Regions from separate parts of the Agrobacterium sp. 22-3639C2 genome, predicted to be linked through region 4. Evidence: riboswitches for the same ligand, from Rfam matches in the RefSeq annotation. Region 4 holds a riboswitch; each other region holds the start of a gene.
What was found. A riboswitch is a leader RNA that binds a small molecule or an ion and turns the genes downstream of it on or off. The one in region 4 is predicted to bind cobalamin.
Positions count from the first base shown of each region.

Region 1: another riboswitch for cobalamin. It lies ahead of nrdH (glutaredoxin-like protein NrdH); the one in region 4 lies ahead of bluB (5,6-dimethylbenzimidazole synthase).
Region 2: another riboswitch for cobalamin. It lies ahead of ACQZ6D_RS17890 (DUF1852 domain-containing protein); the one in region 4 lies ahead of bluB (5,6-dimethylbenzimidazole synthase).
Region 3: another riboswitch for cobalamin. It lies ahead of ACQZ6D_RS10635 (ABC transporter substrate-binding protein); the one in region 4 lies ahead of bluB (5,6-dimethylbenzimidazole synthase).

Region 1 is NZ_JBNWDB010000003.1:881,053-883,248, reverse strand. It holds gene ACQZ6D_RS17310 (nucleoside triphosphate hydrolase) at 1-540, shown strand, start outside; cobalamin riboswitch at 672-895, shown strand; gene nrdH (glutaredoxin-like protein NrdH) at 1,150-1,371, shown strand; gene nrdI (class Ib ribonucleoside-diphosphate reductase assembly flavoprotein NrdI) at 1,384-1,782, shown strand; gene nrdE (class 1b ribonucleoside-diphosphate reductase subunit alpha) at 1,770-2,196, shown strand, end outside.
Region 2 is NZ_JBNWDB010000004.1:116,392-118,587, forward strand. It holds partial or broken gene ACQZ6D_RS17885 (Fic family protein) at 299-441, shown strand; cobalamin riboswitch at 636-848, shown strand; gene ACQZ6D_RS17890 (DUF1852 domain-containing protein) at 952-1,929, shown strand; gene ACQZ6D_RS17895 (methionine synthase) at 1,954-2,196, shown strand, end outside.
Region 3 is NZ_JBNWDB010000002.1:650,496-652,691, reverse strand. It holds gene ACQZ6D_RS10640 (GNAT family N-acetyltransferase) at 1-501, shown strand, start outside; cobalamin riboswitch at 541-776, shown strand; gene ACQZ6D_RS10635 (ABC transporter substrate-binding protein) at 942-1,973, shown strand; gene ACQZ6D_RS10630 (FecCD family ABC transporter permease) at 1,970-2,196, shown strand, end outside.
Region 4 is NZ_JBNWDB010000001.1:619,848-622,043, reverse strand. It holds gene ACQZ6D_RS03060 (TolB family protein) at 1-652, shown strand, start outside; cobalamin riboswitch at 780-965, shown strand; gene bluB (5,6-dimethylbenzimidazole synthase) at 1,064-1,780, shown strand; gene ACQZ6D_RS03050 (DUF2865 domain-containing protein) at 1,850-2,196, opposite strand, start outside.

The DNA of each region.
Region 1 (2,196 bases), on a different contig from region 4:
GGGGCCGGCAAATCCACGCTGGCGGATGCCCTGTGCGGTGCCCTCGTGGCGCGCGGCGAGGCTGCGGCTGTCCTGCCCATGGACGGCTTCCATATGGATAACGGTATTCTCGAAGAACGGGGGCTCTTGCCGCGAAAAGGCGCACCGGAGACCTTCGACGTGCGCGGCTTTCTTGATATCGTCTCCGCAGTTCGTCAGGGCGGGCAGGAAGTTCTTGTCCCGGTTTTTGACCGCTCCCGCGAAATTGCCATTGCCTCCGCTCGCGCCATCGCGCCAGAAACACGCTTCATTCTTGCCGAAGGCAACTATCTGCTGTTGAACGAGGCGCCGTGGACGAAGCTTTCCGGCAGCTTCGATCTTACCGTCTTCGTAGGCCCATCCGTTGCGGTGCTCGAGGAACGCCTGCGGGATAGATGGCAGGGCTATGGTCTCGATGCGACCGAGATTCACGCCAAACTGTTCGAAAATGATCTTCCCAACGGAAAGCGGGTGATTGAGAACTCCCGCCCCGCCGATATTCGCATCGATATCTGGGAATAACCCGCCGCTTCCGTCCGTAGGCGGCATCGAGCATTCACCGTTAAGCCTTTGTTGACCATGTGTTGAATCTTTTTGATCCACAGGGTGGGGCTTTCGCATGTCTAATTATTGACGAAAAAAATTCATCATATACTATATGTGGTGTTCAAGGTTCTTTCGATTCGCAAGCGTCGGGAGCTAAGACGGGAATTCGGTGCGCAACACCATTATGGTGAAGCAATGCCGAAACTGCCCCCGCAACTGTAAGCGGTGAGCATCGTTCCGATTTGAGCCACTGGCGCTAAAAGCTCCGGGAAGGTGGGAATGGATGTTTTGACCCGCAAGTCAGGAGACCTGCCTTGAGCGAAAACGTCCACGGGCGGGGTGTCCGGAAGGAAGGTGTATGACGCAAATGAATTGCGTGCGCCCTTTTCTGCCCCCTCCAGAACAAGCTTCGGGGTGAAGTCATGCCAGTGCATTTTTATGAGTTTCTACGCTCGTCGGCGTAGACAGCGATCTTACGCGGCCTGAGCCGCGCCTCGCCAGAATGACAGAACCATCGCCACCCGCTTGTGATTGCAGGCGGGCAATGTTGAGCCGTGCGTAAAGGCGGCTTCGAAAGAGGAAACAATGACCGTCACCGTTTACAGCAAACCCGCCTGCGTTCAGTGCACTGCCACCTATCGTGCGCTTGACCGCATCGGTGTCAGCTACGAGATCGTCGATATCTCAGAAGACGCGGATGCCCTCGATCGCGTTCGCGGCCTTGGTTACATGCAGGTTCCCGTGGTCGTTGCCGGCGAACGCCATTGGGCGGGTTTCCGTCCGGACATGATTGGCTCGATCAGCTGAGGAGGCGATGCGATGGGGCTGATCGTCTATTATTCCAGCCGGTCTGAGAACACTCATCGCTTCCTTCAAAAACTGGGGCGACGATTGCTTCGCCTGCCGCTCGGCGCCGAGGAAGACGTTCCTCACGTGTCGGAGCCCTATGTTCTCGTCACCCCCACCTATGGGGGCGGCGGCATGAAAGGAGCGGTACCGAAACCGGTTATCCGGTTTTTGAACGAGCCCTCAAACCGAAATCTCATTCGCGGCGTCATCGCGGCGGGAAATACGAATTTTGGCGCAGCTTTCGCATCCGCCGGAGATATCGTGTCGCGTAAATGCGCGGTGCCGTTTCTCTACCGCTTCGAGCTTCTCGGCACGGAGGAAGATGTCGCCAACGTCAATCATGGATTGGAACGATTTTGGACACGCTGACCTCGAGCGCGGTGCGCAACACGGATGCCAAACAACAAGTAACCGCTGCGCAGAAACACCTGGACGCGGGACTGGACTATCACGCGCTGAACGCGATGCTGAACCTCTACGATGAAAACGGGAAGATTCAGCTCGACAAGGACCGCCTTGCGGCACGGCAATATTTCCTTCAGCACGTCAACCAGAACACGGTGTTTTTCCATAATCTCAGGGAAAAGCTCGATTATCTCGTGACCGAGGGATATTACGAACAGGAGGTGCTGGACCAGTATTCCTTCAATTTCGTCCGTGACCTCTACGACGAGGCCTATGCCAGAAAGTTCCGTTTTCCGACATTTCTCGGCGCCTTCAAATATTATACGTCCTATACGCTGAAGACCTTCGACGGAAAGCGTTACCTGGAGCGTTATGAGG
Region 2 (2,196 bases), on a different contig from region 4:
GTACGATTAACGAAGCCGAATACCGCCCACTGCCAGACCTGTCAGATGCCGGGTGCGGATCGGAACTTCCTGTGCACCTTCAACGACATGGGGCCGTTCGAAGGCCCGAGCACAAATTCGGCGGTGCTGATGCGGATACGCGTCCGTGATGTTATCGGCCCGCAATTTAAGGGTGCTTGCCTTCGCTCATTCGCTATTTAATTCAAACGCCGATTCCTTTATTAGCGCTGCGCCGGCACAGTAGGGCATGTTCGGATAGCATCCCAACCTCCGGCGAGGCCGCTTCAATGAAACGCCTGTGGCAGGCGAAATCATGCGCGCCTTCTAGCTGCCCCAATTGCCTCCTGAACCGTCGATCGACGTACTGGCTCTTCTGGAGCGACTAAGTCTGGCGGAACGCGCTCTGGGCGCCTAGACGGTATCACCAGGCTGCTCCCGCGCTAGGAACTATTCGTGGTGTGGTCTGATCCTTTCAACTGCGTGGAGCGAGACGTTTGCCACGGTCAGGTCCGCGTATGTGAGAATCGCCTGACAACGCCGAATGCAACCTACTCGGTCGGAACCGACAATGGAAACGTAGACTTAAGGACATAAAGATATCGTTATATGATGTTGACCGATGACGTGGCTTACAATATGGTCGTCACGCCTAAGGTTCCCCAGTCGTTGCACGCAACGTGCCGGGGCTAAGAGGGAAGTCGGTGCTCCGTGTCATGCGGAAAAGCCGACGCTGCCCCCGCAACTGTAAGCGGCGAGCTGAAGTCCAATATGTCACTGGTTTACCCCGGGAAGACGGACGGAAGTGATGATCCGTGAGCCAGGAGACCTGCCTTTGGTGAAGTAACGTCCACGGGCGGGGTGTCCCAGTGTGCCGTAGCAAAGGCTGCATTGTCGCGGCCTGTCTTGCTATGCGTCCGCAGACCCATGCCCCCAACTTTATAGGGGCACAACATGTCTCAGACCTGCATTTTTACGATCACGAGCGTACCCTTCGATGAGGACTATCGTCCTTCAGAAAATACGCGCATCACCACCAATTTCGCCAATCTGGCCAGGGGCGAAAAGCGGCAGGAAAACCTGCGCAATGTCATGCGCATGATCGACAGCCGCTTCAACGCCCTCGCGCACTGGGATAATCCCAAATCGGACCGATACTCGGTCGAGTTGGAGATCATTTCGGTCGACATGAGCTTCGATGTCGCAGGTGAAAAATTTCCCCTCATCGAGATACTGAAGACGACGATCATCGATCACAAAACCAGTGAACGTATCGACGGCATTGTGGGGAATAACTTCTCCTCCTATGTGCGAGACTACGACTTCAGCATTGTGCTGCCGGAGCATAACAAGAGCGTTCCTGCCCTCAGCATTCCGGCCGACTTCGGCGACCTGCATGGAAACCTGTTCAAGTCTTTTCTGCGGTCGGATGCCTACCGCTCGTACTTTCGCAAGCCGCCGGTCATTTGCATCAGCGCCTCGACCAGCAAGACCTATTACCGGACCGAAAATCATCACCCCGTCATGGGCGTCGAATACCGGCAGAATGGGTTCTCGTCCACCGACCAGTATTTCGGGAAAATGGGATTGCAGGTTCGCTACTTCATGCCTGCAGGCAGCGTTGCGCCGTTGGCGTTCTACTTTGTTGGGGACTTGCTGGGCGACTACTCCAATATTGAGCTAATCGGCGTCATCAGCACGATGGAAACGTTTCAGAGAATTTATCGCCCCGAAATCTACAATGCGAACGCAGCAGCCGGGACATTTTACCAGCCCAACCTGAAGCACCAGGACTATTCGCTGACCCGGGTCATTTACGATCGCGACGAACGAAATCGCTTGGCGGTGGATCAGGGTAAGTTCACCGAAAAACACTTCATTAAGCCATACCGCGCCGTCCTTGAGCAATTGTTTGCTCACCGCCCCGCCTGAGCATCACTTAGAAGAGGTCCCACCGTGAAGAAACTTCTCCCCACATCGACTGCTGGCAGCCTGCCGAAACCCTCCTGGCTTGCGCAGCCCGAAAAACTGTGGTCGCCCTGGAAGCTGGAGGGCGAGGAATTACTGGAAGGCAAGAGAGATGCCCTGCGCCTTTCACTGGACGATCAGCGACAGGCCGGCATCGACATCGTCAGTGATGGCGAGCAAACACGCCAACATTTCGTCACGACTTTCATCGACCACCTCGACGGGGTCGAT
Region 3 (2,196 bases), on a different contig from region 4:
ACGGAAAAAGTATATCTGTTCCGGGGAAGGGCGAATTGCCTTTTCGAGATACCGCCGCCCGGCAGAAAACAACGAATAGAGCCGTTATCCGCAGGTCATCTGACTGATGTGGTGGAACTAGACCGGGCGGCTTTTGGCGTTTCGCGCCGGAACGTTTTGCAGCGACTTTTGACGCAGAATGCGGGTTACGGTGTGTTTGAGGCGAACCGTCTTACCGCTTTTGCGCTGCGCCGTGCGGCAGGGCGGGGCCACATTATCGGTCCGGTCGTTGCGGGTGCGGACATGGATGCGATTGCGCTTGTGAGGCGGCATTTTACCGATCTGGACGATGAGCTGGTGCGTCTCGACACCATCAGCGACAATAGTCTCTTTATTGATTTTATTGCGCAATCCGGGCTGGTGGTGATTGAAACCCTTACCACCATGTCCAAAGACGCGCCGCAACCGGCGCCTTCCGGCGCTACAAAAATTTTCGCGTTGGCGGGTCCGTCTTTGTGCTGAGCTGCGGCACTATCGCAATTGACGCCCCGGCGCTTGCCCCTTATGTCAGAAAGCGACGGTTCCTGAAGCCGAAGGGCCAAGGGATTAATAGGGAACATGGTGCGGGTGATTTCTATCGCCCAATGCCGTGGCTGCCCCCGCAACTGTAAGCGGATTGCCGCTCATCCTCGTGACGCCTGAAAAGCGTCATGCCACTGCACCCTTCAAGGTGCGGGAAGGCAGATGAACGGCGTATATTCGTGAGCCAGGAGACCTGCCGTCATAATATTGACCATCGTTACGGGCGGGGATGCCCGGAAGAGGAGCTGATTATGACCTTTCCGTCCGCGGAAACGTATTTAGAGTCCCGTTCTCCATCTCCACACTTGTTGTCGCTCTGTCACTACGCGTTTTGACGCGCGGCCTGCGGATCACGCCACTTTATTTAGACTGGAGAACATATGTTTCATTTCAAAAGCCTGCCGGTTTCCGCCGGTCTTCTGGCTGTCGCACTAGCGGCCTTGCCCGCCGGTGCCGCTCAGGCTGCCGAAACCACCTATCCGCTGACGATCAATAGCTGCGGCCACGAAATCACCTTCAAGCAGGCGCCCGCCCGCACAGTATCGGTCGGCCAGAGCACGACCGAGGTTCTCTATCTGCTCGGCGTGGCCGACAAGGTGGTAGGCACGGCGCTGTGGATCGGCCCGGTTCTGAAGGGTTACGAAGACGCCAATGCCAAGGTGGAGCGGCTTGCCGACAATGATCCGAGCTTCGAGGCGGTGGTTGGCAAGAGGCCAGACCTCGTGACGACGCAGTTCCAGTGGCAGATCGGTCCCGAAGGCGTTGTCGGAACACCGGAGCAATTCGCCGAACTCGGTATTCCCGTTTATACCTCCCCTGCCGATTGCATGGGCAAGGACAATTCCGGCGGCGGCGACGGCGTGCGCAAGTCCGTTTTCACCATGGACCTGATCTACCAGGAGGTCCGCGACCTTGCGAAAATTTTCAACGTGCAGGATCGCGGCGAGGAAGTCGTTGCCGACCTGAAAAAGCGTGAGGAAGCCGCCCGCGCCAAGATCGCTTCGGCGAATGGCAAGATTTCAGCAGTCTTCTGGTTCTCCAGCGCCGAGCTGGATATCGATCCTTACGTGGCGGGCCGCAATGGTGCGCCGGGTTACATCATGTCCGCGCTCGGGCTGAAGAACGTTATCGAAAGCGATGAGGAATGGCCGACTGTTGGCTGGGAAACCATCGCCAAGGCCAATCCGTCCGTGATCGTTGCCGGCAAGATGGACCGCCGGCGTTTCCCCGCCGATGACGTCGCCGTCAAGCTCAAGTTCCTCGCTACCGATCCGGTTGCCAGCATCATGCCCGCCGTCAAGGCGGCCCATGTCTTCGAAATGGACGCGCAGGCGATGAACCCGACCATCCGCACGATCGAAGGCATTGAAACGCTGGCCGAGGCGATTTCAACAGCCGGTCTCGCCAAGTGAACGGTCTTTCCGTCAATCTTGGCAGGGCGGGTCTGGCTTTTGCCGCACTCGCCCTGCTGCTCGTCGCGCTGATGGCCGGTGCGGCCATCGGCGAGACTGCCATTCCGTTCGACGTGGTGGCAAAGACCATTGCCAATCGTGTCTTCCATGCGGGTTATCCGCTGGAGCCGCTGGATGAGGGCATCGTCTGGAGTTACCGCCTCAGCCGCGCCGTTGTTGCCGC
Region 4 (2,196 bases):
TACCGGCTTTGCGACAATCTGCAACAATGACCACGGCATTTCGCCTGACGGTTCGCTTTATGCCATTTCCGACAAGGTGGAGTTCGGCAAGAGTGCCATCTATCTGCTGCCTTCGACGGGCGGAACGCCGCGTCTGATGACTAAGAACCTTCCGTCCTACTGGCACGGCTGGTCGCCGGACGGGAAAGGTTTCGCCTATTGCGGCATTCGCGATCAGGTTTTCGATATTTATTCCATGGACATAGACAGCGGTGTTGAGACACGCCTTACCCATGGTGAGGGCCGCAATGACGGGCCGGATTATTCGCCGGATGGAGAATGGATCTATTTCAACTCCAGCCGCACCGGCCAGATGCAGATCTGGCGCGTGCGGGTGGATGGCTCGGCCGTCGAGCGTATCACCGACAGCGCCTATGGCGACTGGTTCCCGCATCCGTCCCCCAGCGGTGACAAGGTCGTCTTCGTCTCCTACGACGCCGATGTCTTCGACCATCCGCGCGACCTCAACGTGCGCGTGCGGCTGATGGATATGGATGGCGGCAATGCCGAAACGCTGTTTGACCTTTTCGGCGGGCAGGGAACGATGAATTCCCCCAACTGGTCACCGGACGGGGATGAGTTCGCTTATGTGCGGTATTTTCCCGTTGGGTGATGCGGTAGGGGTGCTTCAGCTGGCGCGCGTCTGCGCGGCGGCTGAAGGCCGCAATACGCCGGTGAGGTGGCCACGGTCACATTGCCGCATCGCTGCGCAAGATACTTGTATTTGCAATCTTTGTTGCTCATAAGCTTCTTCGTCAGGTGCCTGCCCTTTAGGGCGGGAGAATCGGGAATCCGGTGCAAGACCGGAACGTGCCCAGCGCTGTGAGGCGGATGCCCTTTTTCTTGATGCCACTGAATCCATTCGGGAAGGCGAAAGTGGGCGGATGAAGCCGAGTCAGAAGACCGGCCTGACAGGATAGACCAGACCGCGTGGACGGCGGCAGGTTGTTGCAGCAGCGCGTCGTGCAGGCGAAAACCGGAGCCGGTTTTCGTGGCGGCGCGCCAGCATTGTTGGGGATAGACGATGCCGACCGATCCACTCGCGACCAGTTCGCTCGACGCAAATGCATTCGATCACGCGCTTTCGCCCGCCTACCCGTTTTCCGAGGGGGAGCGAGAGGCGATCTACCGTGCCATCGAAACCCGCCGTGATGTGCGCGACCAGTTCCTTCCGGATCCATTGCCGGAAGATGTGGTCGAGCGCCTGCTGAAGGCGGCGCATTCCGCGCCCTCGGTCGGTTTCATGCAGCCGTGGAATTTCACGCTCGTCACTGACGGTGCGGTCAGGCAGGCAGCCTGGGTTGCCTTCAGCCGCGCCAATGGCGAGGCGGCGGCGATGTTCGAGGGGGAGCAGCAGGCGCTTTACCGCAGCCTCAAGCTTGAGGGCATCCGCAAGGCGCCGCTCAGCATCTGCGTCACCTGCGATCCGACGCGTGGCGGCAAGGTGGTGCTGGGCCGCACCCACAATCCGCGCACCGATGTCTATTCCACCGTCTGCGCCATCCAGAACCTCTGGCTTGCAGCGCGCGCCGAAGGCATCGGCGTCGGCTGGGTCAGCATTTTCCACGATAGCGACATTCGGACCATTCTGGAAATCCCGGACCACATCGAGATCGTCGCCTGGCTATGCCTCGGCCGCGTCGATACACTTTATACCGAGCCGGAACTGGCGGTGAAGGGTTGGCGGCAGCGCGTGCCGCTGGAGGAGCTGGTGTTTCGCAATCGCTGGGGCGGGCGGTAAAGAGAACACGCGACCGCCTTGTGAGTGAGATAGAGCGTTGCCAACTCCATACCGCGTGCTTGATGGGAGCTATTGCTGCGGCTGAATGCCCTTCAGCGCCGGGTTCTTCAGGTCGATCCGGCCTGTCTGGTCGGGCAGGAATTTAGGGCCGATGACGCGGACCCTGCTGTTGTTCGGGTCATAGTCGCGTTCCGGAACCGGTTGTTCCGGCGGCTTTGCGGCCTGCTGCAGTTCGGTGGGTTTTTTGGAGGTGTCACCTTGCGGTGATGGAATGGTCGTGATGCTTGAATAGGGTTTCTCAGCTTCCGGCCGCGCAGCCTCCTGCTGCTTCATCTCCTCGTGATAGGCGGCCATGTTGCAGGCGCAGCCTGGGGCTTTGGTTGAGGCATTTCGATAGGCAAAGGCGGTCGGCAGGT